3 regions of the Micromonospora salmantinae genome follow, and region 1 is predicted to be linked to each of the others. Evidence: riboswitches for the same ligand, from Rfam matches in the RefSeq annotation. Region 1 holds a riboswitch; each other region holds the start of a gene.
What was found. A riboswitch is a leader RNA that binds a small molecule or an ion and turns the genes downstream of it on or off. The one in region 1 is predicted to bind cobalamin.

Region 2: linked by a shared signal. The riboswitch ahead of cobN (cobaltochelatase subunit CobN) and the one ahead of PSH03_RS14495 (ribonucleoside-diphosphate reductase subunit alpha) in region 1 are both predicted to bind cobalamin.
Region 3: linked by a shared signal. The riboswitch ahead of PSH03_RS19245 (acyl-CoA thioesterase) and the one ahead of PSH03_RS14495 (ribonucleoside-diphosphate reductase subunit alpha) in region 1 are both predicted to bind cobalamin.

What each region holds. Positions count from the first base shown of each region.
Region 1 is NZ_JAKKFG010000015.1:50,203-59,918, reverse strand. It holds gene PSH03_RS14525 (ABC transporter permease) at 1-545, shown strand, start outside; gene PSH03_RS14520 (ABC transporter substrate-binding protein) at 586-1,638, shown strand; gene PSH03_RS14515 (ATP-binding cassette domain-containing protein) at 1,638-2,456, shown strand; gene PSH03_RS14510 (aldo/keto reductase) at 2,453-3,472, shown strand; gene PSH03_RS14505 (FadR/GntR family transcriptional regulator) at 3,483-4,205, opposite strand; gene PSH03_RS14500 (enolase C-terminal domain-like protein) at 4,213-5,610, opposite strand; cobalamin riboswitch at 5,900-6,116, shown strand; gene PSH03_RS14495 (ribonucleoside-diphosphate reductase subunit alpha) at 6,307-8,625, shown strand; gene PSH03_RS14490 (ribonucleotide-diphosphate reductase subunit beta) at 8,682-9,677, shown strand.
Region 2 is NZ_JAKKFG010000029.1:114-9,829, forward strand. It holds gene PSH03_RS21455 (hypothetical protein) at 185-520, shown strand; gene PSH03_RS21460 (MBL fold metallo-hydrolase) at 528-1,244, opposite strand; cobalamin riboswitch at 1,561-1,737, shown strand; gene cobN (cobaltochelatase subunit CobN) at 1,997-5,665, shown strand; gene PSH03_RS21470 (magnesium chelatase subunit D family protein) at 5,662-7,878, shown strand; gene cobO (cob(I)yrinic acid a,c-diamide adenosyltransferase) at 7,951-8,562, shown strand; gene PSH03_RS21480 (cobyrinic acid a,c-diamide synthase CobB) at 8,556-9,716, shown strand, end outside.
Region 3 is NZ_JAKKFG010000023.1:193,730-203,445, reverse strand. It holds gene PSH03_RS19280 (CbrC family protein) at 1-32, shown strand, start outside; gene PSH03_RS33170 (DUF7710 domain-containing protein) at 219-470, opposite strand; gene PSH03_RS19275 (hypothetical protein) at 502-915, opposite strand; gene PSH03_RS19270 (hypothetical protein) at 1,171-1,419, shown strand; gene PSH03_RS19265 (PPOX class F420-dependent oxidoreductase) at 1,546-1,938, shown strand; gene PSH03_RS19260 (heavy metal translocating P-type ATPase) at 2,187-4,523, opposite strand; gene PSH03_RS19255 (Acg family FMN-binding oxidoreductase) at 4,703-5,713, shown strand; gene PSH03_RS19250 (zinc-dependent alcohol dehydrogenase family protein) at 6,093-7,085, opposite strand; gene PSH03_RS19245 (acyl-CoA thioesterase) at 7,194-7,670, opposite strand; cobalamin riboswitch at 7,751-7,963, opposite strand; gene PSH03_RS19240 (copper resistance CopC family protein) at 8,093-9,716, shown strand, end outside.

The DNA.
Region 1 (9,716 bases):
TCACCGGAGCCGTCGGCGTCTACGGCCTTCCCCGGTCCTTCCAACTGCTCGGCAACGGGCAGATCCTCGGCATTCCGTTCGCCGTGGTGATCACCGTCCTGGTCGCCGTCGGGGTCGCCTTCCTGCTCTCCCAGACCCGCTTCGGTCAGTACACCTACGCGATGGGCTCCAATCTGGAGGCCGCCCGCCGCTCCGGCATCCGGGTCGGGCGGCACCTGACCGGGGTGTACGTGCTGGCCGGCGTACTGGTCGGGCTCGGCGGCATGATCGCCGCGTCCCGGGTCAACTCCGGCCAGCCCAACTACGGCATCTCGCTGGAACTCGACGTCATCGCCGCCGCGGTCATCGGCGGTGCCAGCCTGTTCGGCGGGCAGGGCCGGATCGTCGGGACCATCATCGGCGCGTTCCTCATCGCCCTGGTCCGCAACGGCGCCGTCCTGCTCGACATCAGCATCCACTACCAGCAGGTGATCGTCGGCGTGATCATCTGGGCCGCCGTCTACTTCGACCAGTACCGCCGCCGGCGGCTGGAATCACGGGGTTGACATGCCATTCCGAGAGTCCGAACGAGGAAGGACACACACCATGGCACACACCACCACCAGCCGGCGGACGCGAGGACGACTCCTGCGCGCGCAGGCGATCCTGGCCGCGGCCGCGGCGACCGCCCTGCTCAGCGCCTGCGGCGGGGTCGAGGTCCGTGACGGCGGCGACGGCGCGACCAAGGACGCGAGCGGCCCGCTGAAGCTCGCCGTCGTACCCAAGGCGGTCGGGGCCGACTACTGGAACACGGTCAAGGCGGGCGCCGAGTGCGCCGCGCAGCGCGCGGGGGACGTCACCGTCCAGTGGGACGGGGTGACCACCGAGACCGACGTCGAGGGCCAGGTCAACCTGATCCAGAACTTCGTCACCAAGAAGGTCGACGGCATCGTCTACGCGGCGACCGACTCCAGCGCGCTGGCGCCGGCGACCGACAAGGCGCTCAGCGCCAACATCCCGGTCGCCATGATCGACTCTGGCACCAGCCCGCAGCCGTCGAACGTGCCCCTCTTCGCCACCGACAACCGTGCGTCGGCGACGGAGGCGGCGAAGCTGCTCGCCACCGAACTCGGCCCCGGCAACCACGAGGTGGCGCTCGTCGAGTTCCAGCCCGGATCGCAGACCAACACCGAGCGGGTCGACGGCTTCAAGGCCGGCCTCGCCCAGTACCCCAACCTGAAGCTGGTCGGCCAGCAGCCGAGCCGCAGTGACGTCAACGAGGCCCGACGGGTCACCGAGAACATCCTCACCGCCAACCCCAAGCTCGCCGGCGTCTTCGCGGCCAACGAGCCGAGCGTGCTCGGTGCCGCCCAGGCCATCCAGGCCGCCGGCAAGTCCGGCAAGGTGGTCATCATCGGCTGGGACGCCGCCCCGGACGAGATCGCCGGGGTGCGCAACGGCCAGATCTCGGCGCTGGTCGTACAGAACCCGTTCAAGATGGGCTACTTCGGCGTCGACAAGATGGTCAAGCACCTTCGGGACAAGGCCCCGCTGGCATCGGCCGACACCGGCGTCACGTTCGTCACCAAGGAGAACATCGACTCGGCGGAGATCAAGGCGGTGCTCGAGCCCAGCTGCGCCAACCCGCCGGTGCAGTGATGGGCGCGATCCCCACGGCCGCCGCGGACAACGATCAGCAACCCACCGACGCGGAACCGCCGGTCCTCGAAGCCCGCGGCATCGTCAAGCGGTTCGGGCACGTGGAGGCGTTGCGTGGCGCCGACTTCACGGTCCGCCGAGGTGAGGTCGTCGCGCTGATCGGTGACAACGGCGCCGGCAAGAGCACCCTGATCAAGACCCTGTCCGGTGTGCACCCACCCGACGAGGGTGAGATCCGGGTCGGCGGCCGTCCGGTCCAGTTCTCCACTCCGGTCGATGCCCGACGGGCCGGGGTGGAGACGGTCTACCAGGACCTCGCCGTCGCCGACGACCTCAGCGTGGCCGCCAACCTGTATCTCGGCCGGGAGATCCTCCGCTCCGGGCCACTCGGCCGGCTCGGGCTGTTGGACAAGCGCGCCATGCGCCACGGCGCCGCCGCCGCCCTCGACGAACTCGGCGTACGGATCCCCAGGGTCACCACCCCGATCGCGATGCTCTCCGGTGGGCAGCGGCAGTGCGTGGCGGTGGCCCGCGCCATCATCTGGGCGACAAACGTGGTCATCCTCGACGAGCCCACCGCGGCCCTGGGGGTGGTTCAGACCGGGCGGGTGCTCGACGTCGTGCGGCGTGCCCGTGACGCCGGCATGTCGGTGGTGCTGGTGAGCCACAACATGCCGCAGGTGCTCGAGATCGCCGACCGGGTCGAGGTCCTGCGCCTCGGTCGGCGCGCTGCCCAACTCCGCGCCGACGAGGTCACCACCGACGATCTGGTCGCGGCGATGACCGGCAGCACCAACGTGGATCGGGACGAGCGGTGACGGCTGTCGTCCAGCGGGGTGCGCGCGATCCCGTCCGTCCGGCGACCCGCGGCGGCGTCGGGCCGCCGCTGCGGCTGAGCCCCCTGGGCCTGGGCGCCTCCCAGGGTGGCAATCTCTACCGGGCGACGTCGGACGAGCAGTTCGCTGCCGCGGTGGACACCGCGTGGGCAGGCGGCATCCGATACTTCGACACGGCACCGCACTACGGGCTGGGCCTGTCCGAACGGCGCCTGGGCGCGGCCCTGCGCTCCCGCCCGCGAGGCGAGTACGTGGTGTCGACGAAGGTCGGCCGGCTGCTCGTGCCGTCCCCGGAGACGGCGCACCGGCGGGATCCGGAGGGGTTCGACGTTCCCGCCGACCATCGCCGGGTCTGGGACTTCAGCCGCGACGGCGTACGCCGTTCGCTGGAGGCGAGCCTTGGGCGCACCGGCCTGGACCGGATCGACGTGGTGTATCTGCATGATCCGGACGAGCATTGGGAGCAGGCCGCGCGCGAGGCCATCCCGGCGTTGGTGGAGCTGCGGGAGCAGGGCGTGATCGGTGCGGTCGGGGCGGGGATGAACCAGTCCGCGATGCTGGCCCGCTTCGTGGCGGAGACCGACGTGGACGTGGTGATGTGCGCCGGCCGGTACACCCTGTTGGAGCAGGGCGCGCTGACCGACCTGCTGCCCGTCGCGCAGGCCCGCCACGTCGGTGTGGTGGTCGCCGGTGTCTACAACTCCGGGCTGTTGGCCCGGGACATGCCACCGCCCGACGCCGTCTACGACTACCAGCAGGCGCCGGCGGAGGTGATCGATCAGGCCCGCCGGATAGCGCGGGTCTGTCAGATGTACGGCGTCACGCTGCCCCAGGCGGCGTTGGCGTTCGTCCGTCGTCACCCGGCCGTGGTCTCGACGGTGGTCGGTATGCGGGACGAGGCCCAGGTGACCGAGACCCTGCGTCGAGCCGGTGTCGACGTCCCGGATCAGCTCTGGACGGCGTTGTACGACGAGGGGCTGCTCGACGTGCAGCCGTGAGGGTGGGCCGTCACGACCGGGCCGTCTCGGTGCTCGCGTCGGCGTCGTCGGGTAAACCCTGCAACGACTCCTCCACGCCGATCAGGTGGTTGGCCATCCGGGTGCGCGCCCGCTCCGGGTCCCGCGCCACGAGGGCCTTCAGGATCGCCACGTGTTCGTCATGGGTGCGCAGGTCCGCGCCCTCCTCGTGCAGACTCCGCCAGAGCCGGCCACGGATGGTGCGCCCGGCGAAGGCTTCGATCAGGCCGACGAGCACCGGATTCTCAGCGTGCACCGCGATGATCCGGTGGAAGGCGATGTCGATCTCCATGATCCGCTCGTGGTCCGGCGGCGACTGGCCGATCAACCGGGCCGCCTCGTCGAGCAGGTCACCCGCCTGGGCCAGGGCCTCGTCGGTGATCCTGGTCGCCGCCAGGCAGGCGGCCTCGCACTCCAGCAGACGGCGAACGGTGTGGATGTGCCGGGGGTCGCCCTGGCCCTGGAAGTCCACCACGAAACCCATCGGGGCCAGCAGTTGTGGCGCGTCGAGGTTGGTGACGTAGGTGCCGTCGCCCTGGCGGATGTTGACGATGCCGAGGATCGACAGGGCCGACATCCCCTCGCGCAGGGACCCCCGCGAGACGCCGAGCTGCTCGGCGAGGTCCTTCTCGATGGGCAACCGGTCCCCGGGCCTGAACTGACCTTCGAGGATCATCCGCTTGATGCCGTTGACCACTTCGTCAGTGCGAGACATGATCCCCCTAACGGCCGGCGGGGGTGGCCTTCCCACCCGCGATCACGTACGCCGCCTCCGGAGATGACACGGTAGTCGGGTCTGTCGCCGCCCAGTAGTGGCCGTCGGGAAACCGGTAGAGCGCTACCGACTCCTGACGCATCCGGGTGGAGTAGCCGGGCTGGCTGGGCAGGACGTAGCCGCTGCCGGAACCGGTGTCCCGGATGATGCAGGGATCGGTGAAGTGTTCGTGCAGGTGGTCGACGAATTCGGTGACCCGGTTGGTGAGGTCCCCCGAGATCGCGACGTAGTCGAGCACCGACACGTGTTGGACCATCTCGCACAGCCCGACACCGCCGGCGTGCGGGCACACCGGGACGTCGAACTTCGCGGCGAGCAGCAGCACGGCGACGATCTCGTTGATGCTGGCCAACCTGCCGGTGTCCAGCTGGCAGAAGTCGATGGCCTCGGCCTGGAACAGCTGCTTGAACATCACCCGGTTGTGGCAGTGTTCGCCGGTGGCGACGCCGATCGGAGCGACGGCGCGGCGGACGGCCGCGTGGCCCAGGATGTCGTCGGGGCTGGTCGGCTCCTCGATCCACAGTGGCGTGAACTGGGCGAGGGCGGTGACCCAGTCGATGGCCTGACCGACGTCCCACACCTGGTTGGCGTCGATCATCAGGTTGCGATCCGGTCCGAGGATCTCCCGCGCGATGGCGCATCGGCGGATGTCGTCGTCGAGGTTGGCGCCCACCTTGAGCTTGACGTAGCCGTAGCCGGTGTCCACCGCCTCCTGGCACAGCCGGCGCAGCTTGTCGTCGCCGTAGCCGAGCCAACCGGCCGAGGTGGTGTAGGCGGGGTAGCCGGTCCGGTCGAGCTCGGCGAGGCGGGCGGCCTTCGTGTCCGCCTTGGCCCGCAGGATGGCCAGTGCCTCGTCGCGGGTCAGCGCGTCGGACAGGTAGCGCAGGTCCGCGATGTCGACGAGTTGCTCGGGGGACATGTCGACGAGCAGCCGCCACAGCGGCTTGTCGGCGACCCGGGCGACCAGGTCCCACGACGCGTTCAGCACGGCCGCCAGGGACAGGTGGACGACACCCTTCTCCGGACCGAGCCAGCGCAGTTGCGAGTCGGAGGTGAGGAGGCGGTAGACCGCGCCCATGTCCGCTGCCATCGTCGCCACGTCCAGGCCCACCAGAAGCTGTGCCTGGTGGACTGCCGCCGCCGCGACGATGTCGTTGCCTCGGCCGATGGTGAAGGTCAGGCCGTGCCCCGCGAGTGGCGCGCCCGCGCCGTCGACGCCGTCGGTGTGCAGGACGACGTAGGCCGCCGAGTAGTCGCCGTCCTTGTTCATGGCGTCTGACCCGTCAGCGGTCAGGGAGGTGGGGAAGCGGACGTCTTCGACGGTGACGGCGGTGATCTGCGGCATGCGCTCCTCGCCCGGCTAGGCTAAAGATCAGATGATCACTGGGAGTATACGGAGGGCTTCTCCAGCGCGTCAACGATGTGGATCACTGGAGACCCTCAGACATATGATGTTTGCCTTGCCGGGTCGATCCGCCATACCGCCCATCGTGACCGCGTGGGGAGCCCCGACTCCGGGGCCGGGCGTCGGTCGGCGTGGTGTGGTCGGCCGGGGTGGTGACAGTGGTCACCGAGTCGTCGCCGACACGCCCGAGACCGACATGTGGGGTGTGACAACGGCTGCGTCCCTATATATGGTGTCGAGCGCAGCTGGTTCGGCCGCTCATCCGGGGTGGTCGAGGCAACAGGGAACCCGGTGGAAATCCGGGACTGTCCCGCAGCGGTGAGTGGGAACGACCGCCGTCATCAGCACTGGGCCACCAATCGGCCTGGGAAGCGACGGCCAGTAGGAGACCGGCGAGCCCGGTCGTGCCCGCGAGTCCGAAGACCTGCCAGCGCGCCGCGTACCCGCACCGGGTGGGCGGCGGTCCGAGGCCGCGTGGGACGGCTGACGCCACCTGACCCACGCCGGTTGGCGTGGCGTCCGTCGGTGTCTGTCTCCTCGCGTCCGGGCCACCAGGTCTCGAACTCCGAGGAGCGAGTGGTGACAGTCACCGAGGTAGTCCCGGCCAGCGGCGACGCGACAGTGCGCCGGACGCCGATGCAGGTCCGCAAGCGCGACGGCGGCACCGAACCCGTGGACGTGAACAAGATCGTCCGGGCGGTCGAGCGGTGGGCCGACGACCTGACCGACGTCGACCCGATGCGGGTGGCCACCCGCACCATCAGCGGCCTCTACGACGGCGCGACCACTGCTGAACTGGACCGGCTGTCCATCCAGACCGCCGCCGAGATGATCGGTGAGGAGCCGCAGTACTCGCGCCTCGCCGCGCGGCTGCTGGCCGGCTACGTCGACAAGGAGGTGCGCCGACAGGGCGTCACCTCGTTCAGCGCGGCGATCCGGGTCGGCCACGCCGAGGGCCTGATCGGTGACGACACCGCCGCGTTCGTCGCCGCACACGCCGCGACGCTCGACCACGCCATCGACCCGGACGGCGACCGTCGGTTCGAGTACTTCGGCCTGCGCACCGTGTACGACCGATACCTGCTGCGCCACCCCACCAGCCGACTGGTCTTGGAGACCCCGCAGTACTGGCTGCTGCGGGTGTCCTGCGGCCTGTCCCGGACGGCGGACGAGGCGGTCGGCTTCTACCGGCTGATGTCCAGCCTGGCCTACCTGCCCAGCTCACCGACCTTGTTCAACTCCGGGACCCGGCACACCCAGATGTCCTCCTGCTACCTGGTCGACTCCCCGCTCGACGAGCTGGACTCGATCTACCAGCGGTACGCCCAGGTCGCCAACCTGTCGAAGTTCGCCGGTGGCATCGGCATCGCGTACTCCCGGGTCCGCTCCCGGGGAGCGCTGATCCGGGGCACGAACGGGCAGTCCAACGGGATCGTGCCATGGCTGCGCACCCTGGACGCGAGCGTCGCCGCGGTGAACCAGGGTGGCCGACGCAAGGGCGCGGCCTGCGTCTACCTGGAGCCGTGGCACCCGGACATCGAGGAGTTCCTGCAACTGCGGGACAACACCGGCGAGGACGCCCGGCGCACCCACAACCTCAACCTGGCCAACTGGATCCCGGACGAGTTCATGCGCCGGGTCGAGGCCGACGCGCTGTGGTCGCTGTTCGACCCGCACGAGGTGCCCGAGTTGCCCGACCTGTGGGGGGAGCGGTTCGACGCCGCGTACCGGGAGGCCGAGGCGCAGGGTCGCCACGTGCGGCAGGTCCCGGCACGGGAGCTGTACGGGAAGATGATGCGGACCCTCGCCCAGACCGGCAACGGCTGGATGACCTTCAAGGACGCCGCCAACCGACTGTGCAACCAGACCGCCGAGCCGGGCAACGTGGTGCACCTGTCCAACCTCTGCACCGAGATCGTCGAGGTGTCCAGCGACGCCGAGACCGCCGTGTGCAACCTCGGCTCGGTGAACCTCGCCGCCCACCTCACCGACGGCGGGATCGACTGGGAGCGGCTGCGCGTCACGGTGCGGACCGCGGTGACCTTCCTCGACCGGGTCATCGACATCAACTACTACCCGACGGCGCAGGCGGCGGCGAGCAACCCCCGCTGGCGGCCGGTCGGACTCGGGCTGATGGGCCTACAGGACGTCTTCTTCGCGCTGCGGCTGCCGTTCGACTCGCCGGCCGCGCGGGAGCTGTCCACCCGGATCAGCGAGGAGCTGTACCTGACCGCGTTGGAGACCTCCGCCGACCTGGCGCGCGACTTCGGCGCGCATCCGGCGTACCCGCAGACCCGGGCCGCGCGGGGCCAGCTCCAACCCGACCTGTGGGGTGTCGAGGGTACGCAGACCGCGCGGTGGGACGCGCTGCGCGAGCGGGTCGAGGCGTACGGGCTGCGCAACTCGCTGCTCGTGGCGGTCGCGCCGACCGCCACCATCGCCTCGATCGCCGGGTGCTACGAGTGCATCGAGCCGCAGGTGTCCAACCTGTTCAAGCGCGAGACCCTGTCGGGGGAGTTCCTCCAGGTCAACACCGCCCTGGTACGCGAGCTGAAGGCCCGTGGTCTGTGGACCGAGCGGATCCGTTCGGCGATCAAGCGGGCGGAGGGCTCGGTGCAGGACATCGCCGAGCTGCCGGCCGGCGTACGGGAGCTGTTCCGCACCGCGTGGGAGCTGCCGCAGCGGGCGCTGATCGACCTGGCCGCCGCCCGCGCCCCGTTCATCGACCAGTCCCAGTCGCTGAACCTGTTCCTGGCCGCGCCGACCATCGGCAAGCTCTCCTCGATGTACCTGTACGCCTGGAAGGCCGGGCTGAAGACCACCTACTACCTGCGTTCGCGCCCCGCGACGCGGATCCAGCAGGCCACCGTCAGCGCTGTCGCACCCGTCGTCGTCGACGCGGAGGCGCTGGCCTGCTCGCTGGAGAACCCCGAGTCGTGCGAGGCCTGCCAGTGACCGCCGCCGACGCCGCCACCACCGACGCCAGCACCACCGACACGAGGACCACGCACATGCTGCTCGACCCCGGGATGGACCTGACTCTCCGCCCGATGCGCTACCCGCACTTCTTCGACCGGTTCCGCGACGCGATCCGCAACACCTGGACGGTCGAGGAGGTCGACCTGCACGCCGACCTCGCCGACCTGGGCAAGCTGTCGCCGGCCGAACGGCACCTGGTCAGCCGGCTGGTGGCGTTCTTCGCCACCGGTGACACGATCGTCGCCAACAACCTGGTGCTCAACCTCTACCAGCACGTCAACAGCCCGGAGGGTCGCCTCTACCTGTCCCGCCAGCTGTTCGAGGAGGCCGTGCACGTCCAGTTCTATCTCAACCTGCTCGACACGTACGTGCCCGACGAGGCCGAACGCTTCGAGGCATTCGCGGCCATCGAGAACATCCCCTCGATCCGTCGTAAGGCCGAGTTCTGCTTCCGGTGGATCGACTCGCTGAACGACCTGCGCGAGCTGCGGTCCCGCGAGGACCGGCGCACGTTCCTGCTCAACCTGATCTGCTTCGCCGCCTGCATCGAGGGGTTGTTCTTCTACGGCGCGTTCGCCTACGTCTACTTCCTGCGCTCTCGCGGCCTGCTGCACGGCCTCGCCTCGGGCACCAACTGGGTGTTCCGCGACGAGTCCATGCACATGGCGTTCGCGTTCGACGTCGTCGACACCGTTCGTGCCGAGGAGCCGGACCTGTTCGACGACGACCTCGCCGACCAGGTTCGCCGGATGCTCACCGAGGCCGTCGAGTGTGAGGTGCAGTTCGCCGAGGACCTGGTGGGCCACGGTGTGCCCGGTCTGACGTTGGCCGACATGCGGGAGTACCTCCAGCACGTCGCCGACCGCCGCCTCGCCCAGCTCGGCATCGCGCCGCACTACGGGTCGAGCAACCCGTTCGGCTTCATGGAGTTGCAGGACGTGCAGGAGCTGTCCAACTTCTTCGAGCGGCGGGTGTCGGCGTACCAGGTCGGGGTGACCGGCACTGTCGCCTTCGACGACGACTTCTAGGCGGCAACCTCAACCCACGCGTTGCCCCTGAGGAACGCC
Region 2 (9,716 bases), on a different contig from region 1:
AGCCTCCGTTCGGATCACACTCATGACACCGCCCACCCGCCGCGGGTTCCACCCGCCGCGGGTTCCACCCGCCGCGGGTTCCACCCGGCTTTCCCGAGGTAGGTCAGCTCTCTCCCATCCGGCGCGCAGCGTATTGCCAGGAACCGGTGCTGCACTGGAGGGACGTCGAGGAGAGGGGCGGGGCATGAGCTGGTTCAACCGCCGGTCACGGGGTGCCGAGGCGACCCCGACGAAGCTGGACCGGGAGGCGACCCGCGACGACCTCGCGGCGCTGGAGGCGTTCGTCGCCACCCGGCGCGGGGTGGAGTTCTACCTGGAACCGGAGACGACCGCGACGGACACCACGGTGATGGCGATCGCCCACGACGGCGAGTGGATCCGCCGCCGTACCGGAACGCCCCGCGCGGCCGGGGCCATCGCCCGCAAGCACGCGGTGCCGCTGTACGAGGCGGCGCGCACCGGCTACCCGGAACGGATGCGGACCTGGAGCCGGGCCCACCCGGAACGCCACGCCCGCTGAGGCTGGGTCAGGCAGCATCGAGGGTTGAGCCGACCTGCTCACGCGTCATCGGCTCGGCGTGGCTCGAGACGTACCAGTGGTAGGTGCTGTCGAGCAGTCGCCGGACCAGGTCGACGTCGAGGCCGTCCTCCGGCCGGCGCAGGTGCGCCGGCGGCGGGTAGAAGCAGTCGCCCAGCAGCATCACCCCCGAGTCGGGCACCAGCACCACTGCCGAATCCGGTGCGTGCCCGCCGCCGACGTGGCGTAGCCGAACCCCGACCGGCAGCTCGTCCACGTCGGCGAAAGTCCGAGTTGGCGGCAGGATGGCGAAGTCTTCCCAGGACGCCATCGCGCGTGCGCGGGCTTGAAAGCTCGGGCGCAGGCGGGGATCGGCACGTACCTGCTCTTGCAGGTAGCGGTGGCTCCACGGCCGGGCGGCCTCGGCGCGCAGCAGCGACACCGCTGTCTCGTGCCCGACGATCTCCACCCCGGGCCAGGCGCAGGCGCCCCACACGTGGTCCCAGTGATGATGGGTGTAGACCAGCCAGCGCGGCTCCGGAAGCCCGGCGGCGACCAGCGCGGCCTGGATCGCGCGGGCGTGCGCGGGGCTCTGCCCGGCGTCGATCATCACACTGCCGCGTTCGTCGACGACGACGGCGACGCCGGCCTGGACCGCCTCCGGGTCGGGATCGCCCGGACAGAGCCAGACCCGGCCCGCAAGGTGGTGGAACTGCGGGGCGATCATGGTGATCGACCTCCGAGATTGATCGCGGACACTGGTGTGGCGTTCGCCGATCCTACGTGAGGGTGTCGGCCGGCACCGCCCTGCCGGAGGGTCGGCGCAGGTCAGAGCTCGTCCGGCCATCCTTTGCTCTGCTTGCCTATCTGCACCGGTGACCCTCCGTGCCCGGTGCGCATAGGTAAGCAGAGCAAAGGACGTCAGGCATTGATCTGGGGCATTGCGTCGCGCGGAGCCGCGCCCGCACCAATCGTTGAAGCTCGATAAGTGCCGCCCGTCTGGCGGGGCCGGACCGGCGTTGACCGGCGGCGCGGCGGTGTGGCAGCATTCGCGGCCTGACGGCAGTGAAGGAAGTCGGTGCGAATCCGACGCGGTCCCGCCACTGTCACCGGGGAGCGATCCCCCCTCGTGAGTCACGGCCGTGTGTCTGCGGTTGGAAGGCCGGGGGAGAGCGTCGATCCGGAAGCCAGGATACTTCGGCCGTCGGGACGTACCCCAGGGCGTGGACACCCGAGGAGGACCCGATGACGCACGGCGTCTCATTCATCGACGATTATCGTCGTATCGCGCTGCAGGCAGTGCATTCCAAGGACACCGGCCACCGGCACCGCTGAGCTGATCGCCCGGCGCTGACCGGCCCCGACGCATGCGTCGGGGCGCCGTTCGCTCGGGCCGTCGTACCGGCTGACGCCGTACCCACCCGCATCGCCCCGGTCGCCCCCCGTGAGGGCCCAGGGCGTCACTTTCCGGAGCCTGCCGTGCGCATCCTGCTGCTGTCCACCGCCGACACCGACCTGCTGGCCGCCCGCGCCAGCGGTGCCGACTACCGGTTGGCCAACCCCGCCCGAGTCACCGCCGAGGAGGTGCCCGCCCTGCTCGACGGGGTCGCCCTCGTCGCCGTACGCCTGCTCGGCGGTCGGCAGGCGTGGCCGGACGGTCTCGCCGCGGTGCTCGCCACCGGCGTGCCGACGGTAGTGCTCGGCGGTGAGGCGCTGCCCGACGCGGAGCTGATGGCCACCTCCACAGTGCCGTCCGGGGTCGTCACCCAGTCGCTGGCGTACCTGGTGGAGGGCGGCCCGGACAACCTGGGGCAGCTGGCCCGGTTCCTCTCCGACACGGTGCTGCTCACCGGCGAGGGGTTCGCCGCACCCACGCCCACCCCGGCGTACGGCGTGCACGGCGAACACCCCGCCGACCCGAATCGGCCCACTGTGGGGATCGTCTTCTACCGGGCGCACGCCCTCGCCGGCAACACCGACTTCGTCGACGTGCTCGCGGACGCGGTCCACAAAGCCGGCGGCAACCCGCTGCCGATCTTCTGCGGCTCGCTGCGCGGGCTGACCGCGGGCGCCGGCCCACTCGGGCTCTTCGCCCGCTGTGACGCGCTGCTGGTCACGGTGCTGGCGGCCGGCGGTGCGGTCGCCGCGGACGCCTCCGGTGGCGGCGACGAGGACGCCTGGGACGTCGGGGCCCTGGCCGCCCTGGACGTGCCGGTCATCCAGGCGCTCTGCCTCACCAGCACCCGCGCGCAGTGGGCCGACAGCGACGCCGGCCTGTCCCCGCTGGACGCCGCCATGCAGGTGGCCATCCCCGAGTTCGACGGCCGGATCGTGTCGGTGCCGTTCTCGTTCAAGCAGATCGACGCCGACGGGCTCTCGGTCTACGCCGCCGATCCTGAGCGGGCCGCCCGGGTCGCCGGGATCGCGGTGCGCCACGCCCGGCTGCGGTACGTGCCGCACGCCGACAAGCGGGTCGCCGTGGTGCTCAGCTCCTACCCCACCAAGCACTCGCGGGTCGGTAACGCCGTCGGGTTGGACACCCCGGCCTCGGCGGTCCGGCTGTTCGCCGCGCTGGCCGGGGCCGGCTACGACCTGGGTGACGCGCCACCGCCCGACGACGGCGACGCGCTGATCCACTCGCTGATCGCCGCCGGTGGTCACGACGTGGAGTGGCTCACCCCGGAGCAGTTGGCCGCCGCCGAGGCCCGGATACCCGGGCCGACGTACCGACGTTGGTTCGACCAGGTCCCGGCCGAGCTGCGCGAGCGGATGCGGGAGCACTGGGGTGAGCCGCCGGGCGAGCTGTACACCGAGGGCGGCGACATCGTGCTCGCCGGGCTGCGCTTCGGCAACGTGGTGCTGCTGATCCAGCCGCCCCGCGGCTTCGGGGAGAACCCGATCGCCATCTACCACGACCCGGACCTGCCGCCCAGCCACCACTACCTGGCCGCGTACCGCTGGTTGACAGCGCCCGCCGCGGACGGCGGCTTCGGCGCGGACGCCGTGGTGCACCTGGGCAAGCACGGCACCCTGGAGTGGCTGCCCGGCAAGGGCCTCGGCCTGGCCGCGGACTGCGCGCCCGACGCGGTCCTGGGCGACCTGCCGCTGGTGTACCCGTTCATCGTCAACGACCCCGGCGAGGGCACCCAGGCCAAGCGGCGGGCGCACGCCGTTGTCGTCGACCACCTGGTCCCGCCGATGGCCCGCGCCGAGACCTACGGCGACCTGGCCAAACTGGAACAACTGCTCGACGAGTACGCGACGGTGCAGGCCCTCGACCCGGCCAAGGTGCCCACCGTGCGGGCCCAGATCTGGGACCTGGTGCGCGCCGCCGAGCTGCACCACGACCTGCACGCCGAGGCGATGCCCGACGCGGACGACTTCGACGACTTCGTGCTGCACCTCGACGGGTACCTGTGCGAGGTCAAGGACGTGCAGATCCGCGACGGGCTGCACATCCTCGCCGACGCGCCCACCGGCGAGCCCAGGGTCAACCTGGTCCTCGCGGTGCTGCGCGCCCCGCAGATCTGGGGCGGCGCCCGGGCCCTGCCCGGCCTGCGACAGGCCCTCGCCGTCGCGTACTCCCTCGACGAGCAGGAGCTGCTCGCGTCGCCGGGACAGCGACTGGCGCTGCCCGCCGCGCTGACCGACGTGGTGGACGGGCCGGCCGGCACCGCCGCCGACGCGATCGACCTCATCGAGGCCCTCGCGCGGCGGCTGGTCGTCGGCATGGAGACCCTGGACTGGGCCGCTGACACTGTTGACGCGGTGGTGACGGAGGTGACCGGTCGGCCGATCCCGGACGTCGCCGCGGTGCTGCACTTCGCCGCCACCGAGCTGGTGCCCCGACTGGACCGGACCACCGACGAGCTGACAAACACCCTCGGGGCGCTGGACGGCAGGTTCGTGCCGCCCGGCCCGTCCGGCTCACCCACCCGGGGCCTGGTCAACGTGCTGCCCACCGGCCGCAACTTCTACTCCGTCGACCCGAAGGCCATCCCCAGCCGCAACGCCTGGGACGTCGGGGTGGCCCTCGCCGACTCGCTGCTGGCCCGGCACCTCGCCGACACCGGGGCGTACCCCCGCTCGGTGGGGTTGACAGTCTGGGGCACCAGCGCGATGCGGACCCAGGGCGACGACATCGCCGAGGTGCTCGCGCTGCTGGGCTGCCGGCCCGTCTGGGACGACCGGTCCCGGCGGGTCACCGGCATCGAGGTGGTGCCGACCGCCGAGCTGGGCCGGCCCCGCGTCGACGTCACAGTGCGCATCTCCGGCTTCTTCCGCGACGCGTTCCCGCACGTGGTGGCGCTGCTCGACGACGCCGTCCGGCGGGTCGCCGCCCTGAACGAGCCGGACGAGGAGAACTACCTGCGGGCGCACGTCGCCGCCGACGTCGCCGAGCACGGCGACGAGCGGCGGGCCACCGCCCGGATCTTCGGCTCCAAACCCGGCGCGTACGGCGCCGGGCTGCTGCCCCTGATCGACGCCCGGACCTGGCGCAGCGACGCCGACCTGGCCGAGGTGTACGCGGTGTGGGGCGGCTACGCGTACGGCCGGGGCCTGGACGGGCGGGAGGCGCGCGCCGACATGGAGCGTTCGTTCGCCCGGATCGCGGTGGCGGTGAAGAACCAGGACACCCGCGAGCACGACATCGTCGACTCCGACGACTACTTCCAGTACCACGGCGGGATGGTGGCGATGGTCCGCCACCTCACCGGCACGTCACCGCAGGCGTACGTGGGTGACTCGGCGATGCCGCACGACGTGCGTACCCGCACGCTGGGTGAGGAGACCCGGCGGGTGTTCCGGGCCCGGGTGGTAAACCCGAGGTGGATCGCCGCGATGCGCCGGCACGGCTACAAGGGCGCGTTCGAGCTGGCGGCCACAGTGGACTACCTGTTCGGCTACGACGCCACCGCCGGTGTGGTCGACGACTGGATGTACGAGCACCTGGCCGCCGCGTACCTCTTCGACGAGACCACCCGGGAGTTCCTGGAGAAGTCCAACCCGTGGGCGTTGCGTGGCATCACCGAGCGGCTGTTGGAGGCCGCCGACCGGGGGCTGTGGGCCAAACCGGAGCCGGCCACCCTCGACCGGCTGCGCGACACGTACCTGGCCAGTGAGGGCGATCTGGAGGACCGGGCATGACGATCTACCCGTTCAGCGCCGTGCTCGGCATGGCCGACATGCGGCTGGCGTTGCTGCTCAACGCGGTCTCCCCGGCGATCGGCGGGGTACTGGTCCGGGGTGAGAAGGGGACCGCCAAGTCCACCGCCGTGCGGGCTCTCGCCGCGCTGCTGCCCCCGGTGCGCCGGGTGGCCGGCTGCCGTTTCGGCTGTGACCCGGCCGAGCCCGACCCGGCCTGCCCGGACGGCCCGCACCCGGCCGACGCCGACGCCGAGACCCGCCCGGCCCGCCTCGTCGAGCTGCCGGTGGGCGCCGCCGAGGACCGGGTGGTCGGCGCGCTGGATCTGGAGAAGGCGATCGGCGAGGGGGTACGCGCCTTCGAGCCGGGCCTGCTCGCCGCCGCGCACCGGGGTGTGCTCTACGTCGACGAGGTCAACCTGCTGCACGACCACCTCGTCGACCTGCTGCTCGACGCGGCGGCGATGGGCCGCAGCCACGTCGAGCGGGAGGGCGTCTCGGTCAGCCACGCGGCCCGGTTCCTGCTGGTCGGCACGATGAACCCGGAGGAGGGGGAGCTGCGCCCGCAGCTGCTCGACCGGTTCGGGCTCACAGTGGAGGTGGGCGCCAGCCGGGACCCGGAGATCCGGGTCGAGGTGGTCCGTCGCCGGCTGGCCGCCGACGCGGACCCGGTCGGCTTCGCCGCCCGCTGGGCCGACGCCGACGCGGAGATCGCCGGCCAGGTGGCCGCCGCCCGCCGCCGACTTCCCGGGGTACGACTGCCGGACGCCGCGTTGCGGCAGATCGCCGAGGTGTGCGCGGCGTTCGACGTGGACGGGATGCGGGCCGACATCGTCACCGCCCGGACCGCCCTCGCCCACGCCGCCTGGCACGGCCGGGACCGGGTCACCATCGACGACGTCCGGGTGGCGGCCCGGCTGGCGCTGCCGCACCGTCGCCGCCGCGACCCGTTCGACACCCCGGGGTTGGACGAGAAGCGCCTCGACGAGGCGTTGCAGCGCGCCCAGGACGCCCACCCCGACGACCCGGACAACGCCGGCCCGGACGACAGTGGCCCGCAGGGCGGTGGCCCGGACGGCGGCGGCGGCCCGAACGGGGGCGGTCCGAACGGAGGCGGACCAAACGAGGGCGGCCCGAGTGGTGGCGGACCGCAGGGCGGCGACGGCGTCGACCACTGTGAACCCGGGACGGCCGGGCACTCGGCGGCGCGGAACGGCGCTGGCCCCGACGGGCGCACCGACGGCACCGACGGCTGGCCGCCGCGCCAGCCGGGCGACCGGGGCGACGACGACGGCTGGCCGCAGCACCAGCAGGGCGGCGACGGCCGGAACTCGCGCCCGCGCGGTGGCCGGCAGTCGGCGACCGGTGCCGACGACCCGACCCGCGGTGGGGAGTCCCAGCCGGTGGCCGTACCCCGGGGTGGGCTGAAGGCGCGGGTGCTCACCGCGCCCGGCCTGGGTGACGGGGTGCCGGGCCGACGGTCGCGGGCCCGCACCGGGCGGGGCCGCACCACCGGCGCCCGGGTGCCGGCGGGTCGGGTGGGCGCGCTGCACCTGCCGGCCACGATCCGCGCCGCCGCGCCGCACCAGGCGGTTCGGGGCCGGGTCACCGGTCCGCTGCGACTGCGCCGGGACGACCTGCGCGAGGCGGTTCGTGAGGGGCGCGAGGGCAACCTGGTGCTGTTCGTGGTGGACGCGAGCGGCTCGATGGGCGCCCGGCAGCGGATGACCACAGTGAAGGACGCGGTGCTCGCCCTGCTCACCGACGCGTACCAGCGGCGGGACAAGGTCGCGGTGATCGCGTTCCGGGGTGCCGGCGCCCGGACCCTGCTGCCGGCGACGTCGTCGGTGCTGGCCGCCTCGACCCGGTTGGCCGAGTTGCCCACCGGCGGGCGTACGCCGCTGGCCGAGGGGTTGCTCGCCGCCGTGGACCTGTTGCGGGTGGAGCGCCTGCGCGATCCGAAGCGCCGCCCACTGGTCCTGATCGTCACCGACGGGAGAGCCACGGCGGGCACCCGCCCGCTGGACCGGGCGGCAGCGGCGGCCGCCGTCCTGGCCGCCACCGGCGCCCCCTGCGTGGTCGTCGACTGCGAGTCCGGCCCGGTCCGCCTGCACCTGGCCGCCCGCCTGGCCACCCAGCTGAACGCCCCAAGAACCCCCCTGGAAGCCCTCACCCACCCCCACCCCCGCGATCTTGCACTTCCGGTCGCGGCATAAGGGGCGAGGTGCGCATATGACCAACAGAAACTGCAAGATCGCGGGAGTGCTGACGCGAGGGAGTGAGTGCTGATGCCGCAGGGACAACCTAGTTCGGTGCCTCTTGACGGGTTGACGACCCGGCAGCGGCGGCACCGGCCACTGCTGATCGTCCACACCGGACAGATGAAGGGGAAGTCGACGGCCGCCTTCGGGCTGGCCCTGCGGGCCTGGACGGCCGGGCTGCCGGTCGGGGTGTTCCAGTTCGTCAAGAGCGCCAAGTGGCGGGTGGGGGAGGAGAACGCCTTCCGGGCGCTCGGCGAGGTGCACGAGCGCACCGGCCAGGGCGCGCCGGTGGCCTGGCACAAGATGGGCGAGGGCTGGTCCTGGATCCAGCGCGGCGGCGACGCCGACCACGCCGCCGACGCCCTGGAAGGTTGGCGGCAGGTCCAGCGTGACCTGGCCGCCGAGCGCTACGGGCTGTACGTGCTGGACGAGTTCACCTACCCGATGAAGTGGGGCTGGGTGGACGTCGACGAGGTGGTCGCCACCCTGGCCGACCGCCCCGGCTTCCAACACGTCGTGATCACCGGTCGGGACGCCGACCCACGCCTGGTCGCCGCCGCCGACCTGGTCGCCGAGCTGACCAAGGTCAAGCACCCGATGGACGCCGGCCAGAAGGGCCAGAAGGGCATCGAGTGGTGAGCGCACACTGGGCGCTGCCCCGGGTGGTGGTCGCCGCGCCGGCCAGCGGACACGGCAAGACGACTGTGGCCACCGGGCTGCTCGCCGCGCTGCGCCGACGGGGCCTGACGGTCAGCCCGCACAAGGTCGGCCCCGACTACATCGACCCCGGCTACCACGCCCTCGCCGCCGGCCGACCCGGGCGCAACCTCGACCCGTTCCTGGTCGGGGCCGACCGGATCGCCCCCCTGCTGCGACACGGCGCGAGCGTCCCCACGCCCGCCGACATCGCCGTGATCGAGGGCGTCATGGGCCTGCACGACGGCGCGGTGGGCCGCCGCGACTACGCCTCCACCGCGCACGTCGCCCGGCTGATCGAGGCACCCGTGCTGCTGGTACTGGACACCACCGCGCAGGGCCGGTCGGCCGCCGCGCTCACCCTCGGCATGGCCGCGTTCGATCCGGCGGTACGGGTCGGCGGGGTGATCCTCAACCGGGTCGGCTCACCCCGGCACGAGACGCTGCTGCGCGACGCCCTCGCCGAGGTGCACGTACCGGTGCTCGGGGCGGTGACCCGCGCCGCCGAGGTGGCCGCGCCGGCCCGGCACCTCGGGCTGGTGCCGGTCGCCGAGCGGGCACCCGAATCCGTCGCGATCGTCACCGCGCTCGCCGAACTGGTCGAGGCCACAGTGGACCTCGACGCCGTGCTCGCCCTGGCCCGGACCGCCCCCCCGCTGACCGGCCCGGCGTGGGACCCGGTCGTCGCCGTCGGCGGGCCGGCCGGCGTCGAGCGACCACGCGTCGCCCTCGCCGGTGGTCCGGCCTTCACCTTCTCGTACGCGGAGACCGCCGAACTGCTCACCGCCGCCGGCGCGGACGTCGTCACTGTCGACCCGCTGCGAGACCCGGCGCTGCCCACCGGCACCCGGGCGGTGGTGATCGGCGGCGGCTTCCCCGAGGCGTACGCCCAGACGCTGGCCGACAACACGGCGCTCCGCGCCGAGCTGGCCGACTTCGCCGGGCCGATCGTGGCCGAGTGCGCCGGACTGCTCTACCTCGGGCGGTCCCTGGACGGCGTACCGATGTGCGGCCGACTGGATTTGACCGCCCGGATGACCGACCGGCTCACCCTCGGCTACCGGGAGGCCCTCGCCGTCACCGACTCCCCGGTGGCG
Region 3 (9,716 bases), on a different contig from region 1:
GAACTCACCTCTCGTCCTGGGACATCGGTTAACCGCGCCTTCACGCCGAGACGCAGACGCACTCCTCGGCAGATCCGGTCGCCACGCCGTCACGCCAGGATGGCAAGCCTGGCGAGCAGGCCGTCGATGACACCCCCGCTCATCGGCAGGGCCGGGTGTTCGCTGCGCGGACTGCTCGTGACGAACTGTGACGCCCGATCGGCGGCATGAGTGGATGTCTATTGACTTTGGCGGCCACCGGTCAGATGGATGTGACGTAACCAGGGACTGAAGGCGGCGACGTGGCCCGAGGCGCCGTGGTGCGCTTTCGATGGCGTGAACCGGCCTTCGCTGACTGCGGCGTCGTAGGCGCCCCCGATGGCGTACTCGGCCAGGATTCCAGACACTTGGCGCTCGGCAGCCCAAGCGAGTCCAGCGTCCAGGTTGTCGAACACTCCGGAGGCATATCGGGCGGAGTCACCGTGGAAGATCCAGACGGTTGACCTGAGCGGGCTCCGCTGATCAGAAGTATGGCCTGCGCCGCTGGCCCTCCGGCGTAATGGAGAACGAATCGGGAAACTTGCCCGATCGATGGCGTACGGCCAGAAGCGCCGGTTCGGGGTGTACGCCCCGCAGCCCCGTCTCGGCTGCAGAGTTCGCGAAGGCATTCCACCTATGGATGCAGATGAGGTCGCGGTCACGATCGGCCGTGGTGTAGGCAAGCGTCTTGGGGTAAAACGGGTTAGTTCCCCCGATCCAGAGCGACGGTGGCCCGAACGTCTCAATGACTTCGCGCAGCGCCCGATCCCGCGACAGCCAGCTGCTAACGTCCGCGTGGAGCTGCTCATACTCTGCCTCGGACAGCGCCCGTTCCAGCTCAAGCCAACCGAGGCGATGCGCGATCTCGGCGTAGACGGACGCCGTGGCATCACGCACGGCCCCTGCCGGCAGAATGTTGCTGTAAGCGCCCCCGACACGGACGTGACCACCAACTGACGACGCGGACTCTGGGGGCGTGACGTCGCCCAGGCGCCTTGGGGCTCCGTATCGGCACGTTTCACCGAGCAGTGCGAGGCCGACGTTTGGCCAACGCGAGCGGGGGCGCCGAGGCGCAGCGCGCACGGTCGGCGGCAGAGGAGGATGACGGAAACGGCTTGCCGATAGGCGGCGCCAATGCCACGCTCCGCCCCGATGACTACACGGAGCGAGCTTCGGGCATTGCACGACCAGCGGGTGCGGGGCACCATCGCCTCGCGTCTGCCGAACAACTGGAAGCCGTCGTGGGATGGCCCTGTCCTGCAGATAGCCACCCGCGCGCGAGGATTTGCCTTCGTGCAGGATCTCGACGGCCTCAGCGTCGACTACCGCCGCGCCGGCCACACATTGACCGACGCCGCTTCCGGCATCGCCAACCTCCACAACATCATCCTCACCGGCTGACCATCGGCCCGGTCCCGGGCAACACCTTGAACCTGTGTGCTCTGTCTGCGGCATGAGAGTCCGCGGCGTGGATGCGCCGCGGATGATTGCTTGCTGCCCCTAGCCGATCTCGGGAAGACTGACCTCATGACAAGTCAAGTCAATGCTGATGGGCATGATTATTTTGCATTGCGGACGTTCCGTCAGGATGGGTCATCGGTGTCGACGCCGGTCTGGCTGGCGTCAGCCGGAGGGAACCTGTACGCGTACACACCCGGCCGCTCCTGGAAAGTGAGGCGGATCCGGCGGAACTCGAAAGTCGAGGTGGCGCCGTCCAACTTTGCCGGTGAACCTCACGACCAGTGGCGACCGGGCCACGCGCGGGTACTCCCCGCGTCGGAGTTGCGCATCGCCAAGCGCGCGATGACCGCAAAGTACGGAAACAAATTCCGTTGGTTCACGATCGTGACGCTGGTCGGTCGCCTCCGCAAGCACGGCGGGCGGGCTGTCGGACTCGAGATTAGCCTCGACTCGGTGTAGCACCCCCGCCAGGCGACATAGAACGTTGTCGACCGCTGTGGAGAATTGCGGAGCACTCCGGTGTGAAGCAGGACGCCGCACCGACTCTGACCTACGGCAACGTGAGCCGCAGGCAGGGGTGGGTGCGAGCGGCGTCCCCACCCGAAGGGTGAGGCTGCTGAGCGATCAGGTGGCTCGGCCTGTCGGGGCCGCCGGTCGCGGCTTTCGCCGAGGCCCCATTCGCCGGCCATGTCGTCGTACGTCATTGTTCACTGCTGCGGGGTGTCGGCGGGGTTCAGTGAGAAGTAGTCCTCCTCTTCCTGCAGGAGGTGCAACCGGAGCACGGCGTCCAGCCCGTACAGGACCGCGAGAAGGTCGGGCACCTCGTCGGGGCGCAGCCGGCCGTCCGGGTGCTGGGCCAGGTGGCCGCCGATGCGGTCCACCAGACGGCTGATTTCTACGTGCCCCCGGCTCATGGTGGAGGTCGCCTCGTCGCTGCCCAGAGGATCGGCCAGCGCGGGGTAGAGCCGCTGCTCCTCGGCCGCCTCGTGTGGCAGCACCTCGTCGACCAGCCGGCGGTGCACCCCACGTAACGCCGGTACGCATTCCGGCGCGTCGGGGCGGGTCGCTACCAGGTCGGCGGTGTCCCGCAGCCGGGCCAGCACGTCCCGCACCCCGGCGTGCTGGCCGGCGTACCGGTCGAGCAGTTCCCGGGTCTCCGGTGAGACCTTGCGGCGGCGCAGGCCGCCGCGGAGGGCTCGCAGCGCGTTGGCGATCACCAGCACGTCGATGCCCTCCTGGAGGAACGCGCCGGCGACCGGGGGTAGCCCGCCGGCGGCGGCGACCATCGCGACCACCGCGAGACCCATGCCGACGGTGGCGCTCTGTACCGCGATGCGGCGCGCGTACCGGGCGATCTCGACGGCGTCGGCGAGCCGATCCAGCCGGTCGACGGTGAGCACCGCGTCGGCCACGTCGGCGGAGGCGGTGGCCCCGGTTGCGCCCATCGCCACGCCGACGTGCGCCTCTGCCAGGGCCGGGGCGTCGTTGACGCCGTCGCCGACCATCACGGTGATCGCCCGAGCGGACTCCTCCCTAACCCGGTCGATCTTCTCCTGCGGCGAGCACTGGGCGATCACGTCGTCCACGCCGACGGTCTGCGCCACCTGCCGGGCGGTACGCGGCCGGTCGCCGGTGACCATGATCAGCCGGCTGAGGCCGGCCTCCCGAAGCCGCCGCACGGTGCGCCGAGCGTCGGGGCGTACCGGGTCCTCGAGAAGAATCGCGCCGAGCGGGCCGCGGTCATCGCTGACCCAGACGGTGGAGTGGCCGGCCAGTTCGGCGCGCTCACGTACCCGCTGCGCCCATTCGGGCGCCTCACCGGCGAGCTGGCCCACCCGCACCAAGCGCCCGTCCACCCGTCCGGTCACCCCGCGCCCCGGCTCCTCGGTGACATCCGTCGGCTCAACCAGCCGCAGCCCCCGCTCGTTGGCCTGCCGGACGAGGGCGGCGGCCAGCACGTGCGTGGAGAGCTGCTCGACGGAGGCGGCCAGGCGCAGCACGTCGTCCCGGTCGCCGCCCGGCGCGACCACCGTCTCGGTCGCGCGGGGGCGGCCTGCGGTGAGTGTGCCCGTCTTGTCCATCAGTACGGTGCGGGCCCGGCCCAGCAGCTCCAGCGACCCGCCGTCGCGGACCAGTACCCCGCGCCGGGCCACCCGGGACAGTCCAGAGACGATCGCGATCGGGGTGGCCAGCAGCAGCGGGCATGGGGTGGCTACCACCAGCACCGCCACCGCCCGCAGGAACTGGCCGGTGAGCAGCCAGGCGGTTCCGGCCAGCAGCAGGGTGAACGGCACGAACGCGGCAGCGTACCGGTCGGCGAGCCGGACCATCGGCGCCTTGTGCGCGGTGGCCTCTTCGGCCAGCCGGACGATTCCGGCGTACGTGCTCTCCGCCGCGTTCTTCGTCGCCCGCAGCCCGAACCCGGCGTCGGCGTTGACTACGCCGCTGGCGACCTGCTCGCCCGCGGCGCGGGTGACCAGCTGCGACTCGCCGGTCACCACCGACTCGTCCAGCGTCGCAGCCTTTTCGACCGTCCCGTCCACCGGCACCACGTCGCCGGGGCCAACCACCAGCTGGTCTCCCGTCGCAACCTGGTCCAGCGGCACCACCTCGATCGCGCCGTCCGGAGTGCGCCGCCGGGCCTGTCGAGGGGCCCTTTCCAGCAGGGCGCGCAGGTCACGGCTGGCCCGGCGCTGTGCGTAGCCTTCCAGCGCCTGCCCGGTGCCGACCATCACGGCGATCACCGCGCCAGCCAGGTACTCGCGGACCAGCAGCGTGCCGACCAGCGCCAGCACCGCGATGACGTCCACCCCGAACTGCCGGCGCCACAGCTGCCGTAGCGTCGCCCACATGGCCGGCACCAGCGCAACGAGGGTCACCGCCGCCCAGACCAGCTGGGCCGCCGTCCGCAACCCTGCCACCCACAGCCCGCCGCCCAGCAGGGCGGCCAGGGTGATCAGGGTCAGCGGTGCCCACTCCCGCCAGTCCACCCGCCGCCCCCGCACCGGCTGTTCCGGCACGCACTCGTCCGGTTCCGCTCCCACCTGCGGATCGTCTCAGCGCACCGGTCCCTGCAAGCGGGAACCGGCGTGATCCGTTGCGGGCCGGACGATCCCCGAGGCGGGGTATGCCGGCTGACCGGCATCCCCGGAGGACGGAGCGGCAACACCGCCCGGAACAGGTCCGGAGTGGGGCACGATGTGGAAAACGAAAGGTCGTGACGATGAGCCACGAGACGCCGGCCAGGGACCGCCCGCTGACCACCGCACTCACGCAGGCCGCCGCGGCGGCCGGTCTCGCCCCGTCGGTGCACAACAGCCAGCCGTGGCGCTGGACGGTCCTCCCCGACGCGCTGGAGCTGCGGATGGTGCACGAGCCGCAACTCGCCGCAACCGATCCGGAGAATCGGCTGGTGACGTTGAGCTGCGGCCTGGCGCTGCACCACGCGCGCGTGGCGCTGGCCGCCGAGGGTTGGGCCGCAGAGGTGGAGCGGCTACCCGACCCGGGCCAGCCTGAGCTGCTCGCCCGATTCAGCCGGTTCGAGCAGACCGAGGCGGACGCGGACGCGACCCGCCTCGTGCCGTGCATGCGGACTCGGCAGACCGACCGGCGGCCGGTCAGTGACGAGCCGGTGCCCAACGGCACACTCGACGAGATCGTCAAGTCGACCGGCGCGCAGGGCGCCCGACTCCAACTGCTCGACTCCGACCAGGTGATGGAGTTGGCGGCCGCGGCGGCCCACGCTGCGGTGGTCGCGGCGGAGGAGCCGGAGCTGCGGGAGGAGCTCGCGTACTGGACCAGCCGGGCCGCAGCCGGCGCCGGATTGCCCCCCGAGGTGCTGCCCGAGCAGCCCCCGCAGACCACCGTGCCGGTACGGGACTTCGGCAAATCCGGAACCCTGCCGATCAGCCCCGGACACGACCGTGCGGCCGCCTATGCCATCCTCTGGAACATCGACGACGAGCCGGACAGCTGGCTGCGCGCCGGAGAGGGGCTCTCCGCCGCCTGGCTGACCGCCACCCGGCTCGGCGTCTCGATGGTGCCGCTCAGCGGCGTGGTCGAGACCGACGGCACCCGGCAGACACTGCGCCAGATGCTGGCCGGGCTCGGCTTTCCGTATCTGGCGATGCGGCTGGGGATCGCCGACCGGGCGCACGCCGCGCCACCCCACACTCCGCGCCTGCCCACTGAGCAGGTCGTCGACACCTCCGCGGTGGACTCCGGCACCAGGTAGCGTGCCCGTCCCCGGACGCTCACCGGGGGGGCCAAGCCCAGGAAACGAGCGTCTCGCGGAAGCCACCACGGGATGCGCGTGACAAAACCATGCCGGCCGGGCATGACCCACGACAGCCGATCGACCAACTCCTCAAAGACGTGAGGACAAGCCTCGATGGGCTGTCGTGGGCTGTGCCAAGGTGGCTTGCTGATCGACAACAGCGGCGCTTTGCGGGCCGCGCTCCGCGCTGTGCGGATGAGCTCTGCCTGGGATTGACAGCCACCACCAGACCGATGCCGACCTGTCACTGCGACGACCAGCGACCCGGGACCAGGAGCCACGAGTAACGCTGCAAGCAGCGAGCCCTGACCACTTCGGTGTCGACGAACGGCTCGGCTCAACCGGCGACGTCCACGACGACCTTGCCCTCGGCGGTGCCGTCGGCGACCAGCCGATGGGCGTCCATGACCGTGTCGAGCGTGAACCTGCGCTCGTCCAGTCGGGGGCGCAGCGCGCCGGCATCGGCCAGCGCCGCGATCTCGCGCAGGATGTCGCCGTGGTGTTCCCGGCCCCGCCCGGTGAGCATCGGCAGCAGGGTGAACACGCCGGAGTAGGTCGCACCCCGGAACGACAGCGGGGCGAGCGAGTGTGAGCCCCAGCCCAGTGCGCTGACGACGTGCCCGTGGTAGGTGCGTACCGCCGCGAACGAGGCGTCGAGCGTCGCGCCGCCGACGTTGTCGACGACGATGTCGAATCCCTCGCCGCCGGTGTACCTCTCGACGTACTCCTCGACCTTGCTCGCTGTGTAGTCGATCGGCACGGCACCCAGACTCTCGATCACCCGCAGGCTCGCCGGCCCGCCCGTGGCGTACGCCTCGGCGCCTCGCGCCTGGGCAAGTTGCACACCCACGTACCCGACACCTCCGGCGCCTCCGTGCACCAGGACCTTCTGCCCGGCGCGGACTCCGGCCCGGTCGACCAGCCCCTCCCAGGAGGTGACCGCCGCCAGGGGCAACGCGGCGGCCTCCCGCATCGAGAGGCTCCTCGGCTTGTGGGCCAGCAGTCGAGCGTCCACGGCGGCGTACTCGGCCAGCGAGCCCTGTAGGTCGCCGACGCCCCCGCACAGCCCATACACCTCGTCTCCCGGCTCGAAGCCGGCCACGTCCGCGCCGACCGCCGCGACGACGCCGGCAAGGTCCAGGCCGAGCACCGCGGGCAGCTCGACACGCGCGTGCGCGGCCTTTCCTGCCTGGATCTTCGTGTCGAGCGGGTTGACCCCGCTGGCGACGATCCGCACCAGCACCTGCCCGCGCTCGGGGGCGGGTTGATCGATCTCCTCGACCGTCAGCGGAGCGTCGAACTCCCGCAACAACGCGGCGCGCATAACCATCCATACTCTCCGTGATCGAGGCTTCACGTGGACGCTATCCGACCGGGTCGGCGGCGGGGCGGGTTCCTCGGACCGCGCCGGCGCCGCGACGGGCGGACCGAGTGTGGGTCAGTCGTCTTCGGCACCATCGAGTAGCGCGCGTCGCAACGCCAGTCGGTGCTTCCGGCGGATCTCCGCCTCCCGGTACCGTCGGCGGTCCCCGTCGGTCTCCGGTAGCAGCGGCGGCACGGTACGAGGCTGGCCGTCGTCGTCGATGGCGACCATGACCAGGTGGGCGGTTGCCACGTCGGTGGGAGGCACCGCCCGGTCCCACCGGTCGGCGGTCACCTTGACGGCCACCTCCATCGCGCTGCGGCCGGCCCAGGTGATCCGGGCGTCGACGTGCACGACGTCGCCGACCCGCACCGCGCGGAGGAACGCCGTCTCGTCGATGGCGGCGGTCACCGCCGGCCCGTCGGAGTGTCGGGCGGCGACCACACCGGCGACGGAGTCGATGAGGTTGAGGATCCGGCCGCCGTGCACCGTACCCATCAGGTTGGTGTGGTGCTGGTCGGGAAACCACACCGCCGGGTCGCGGACACACACTGGCGAGGACCTGGCCGTGCACCACACGCACGGCCCGTCACCCGCTCAGCCCACCCGCGAGGCCGACGGCAGCGCACACGGTTGTGTACGCGGCGCCGGCAGGTCTTCGGACTCGCGGGCCTGACCGGTCGCGCCGGTCCCCTACTGGCCGTCGCTTCCCAGGCCGTTGGCCCAGTGCTGATGACGGCGGTCGTTCCCACTCACCGCTGCGGGGCAGCCCCGGATTTCCACCGGTTCCCTCTTACGACGCCCAGCCGGTCACGACGGGGCGAACCAGCGCCGTCGGCAGCATAGCTGGCCAGGGGATCTGTCCACGAGGGCGTCCTGCCGCGGCGGCGGACGGCCTCATCGTCAACTTTTGTCGTCCGAGGAAGAAGATCGCCACCTATTGAAAAAAGTCTCGCGAGGGTGAGGATATCCAGATGCGTCGTCTCCCCCAGACTTGCGGGCGGGTGGTCTCGGGCCTCCTCGCGTTCCTCCTCGCCTCGGCTGTCGCCCTCCTCGCGTCCGCCCAGCCCGCCGCGGCGCACGGGACCCTCGCCACGTCCACACCGGCGAGCGGCGCCACCGTGCGCGAGCCGTTGACGGAGGTGCGGCTGTACTTCACCGAGAAGGCCGCCGCCAACGCGTTCTTCACTATCACCGCCCCGGGCGGCGCCCGTGTCGACAACGGCTGGTCGCAGGGGGAGCCGAAGCCGCTGGAAAAGCCGGTGCGGGAGTACTTCCTGGTCAACGGGCAGTTCGAGCCACGGGAGTACACGACGGGGTTCCCCGCGGTGGTGTCCGTCGCCCACCTGCCCGCAAAGGGCCAGTACTCGGTGAGCTACCTGTCGGTCGCCTCGGACGGCGACACCGTGCGGGGCACCCTGACCTTCCGCTACGACGGGCGGGTGACGGCAGCGCCGAAGGGGTGGAGCCCGCCATCGACCCAACCGGACCCGGCGCTGGTGGCCGCCACCGAGCAGCACAACACGTCCGGGCAGGCCTCGGCGGTGCCGACCACCGCGGACGATCCGTCGACCCCGCCGGCTGCGGCGGCCCCGTCGACCGGGTCGACCGAGGAGAGCGGTCCCGGGGCACCGGCCTGGGCCGGCTGGGCGGCGGCGGTCGCGGCGGTCGGGGCGGTGGCCGGGTTCGTCGTCTGGCGTCGCCGATCCGCCGGCACACCCACCGGCCGGGGCCGTACCTCGGCGGCGACCTCCGGTCGACGCGGCGGTGGCGCCCGTGCCACGAACAGGGCCGGCACTGGCAAGACCGTCGGCGGCAAGGCTGCCGGGGACAAGACCGTCGGCGGCAAGGCTGCCGGGGACAAGACCGTCGGGGGCAAGGTCGGCGCTGGCAAGGTCGGCGGGGGCAGGGCCGGCGCGGCGACCGGCGTCGTCGCGCGTACCGCGAGCGACAGGCAGCGGCCCGCCACCGTGCCGGCGGCGCGCAAGGGCGACACGGTCGTCACGGCCCGCACGGGCGTCACCGTCGAGCCGACGCCTACCGATCAGGTGACCGAGGCCCTCGCCAACACGGACGGCGAGCCGACGGTCGACCCCGGGCCACGGCCCGACACGGACCTCGCCGCCGCGACGCCTGGGTCCCGGCTGAGCAACACCCACCTGGCGCTGTTCGTCGGCGGGCTGGTGGTGGCCCTGTTGGCCGGGTTCGGGCTGGCCCGTATCGGCACCGCCGACGAGAGTCCGGCGACCGGCAACGCACGACCGTCGGCCGGTGGAGCGTCCGACTCGGGGCAGGTGGGCTCCGCGACCGACGGGCACCAACACCCGGCTGGTACGGGGCCGCACACGCATCGGGGTGACGACGCGCCGGGCGCGACGCTGGCGACCGGGACGACGGTCAGCGCCGGTGGGTACACCCTGCAGCCGCTGGAGCGGTCCCAACCCCCTGGTGTACGCGCCGACTACCGGTTCCGCATCGTCGGGACCGACCGGCAGCCGGCAACGACCTTCGCGGTCGTCCACGACAAGCCGTTGCACATGATCGTGGTGGGCCGGGACCTGTCCGGCTACCAGCATTTGCACCCGACGATGGCACCCG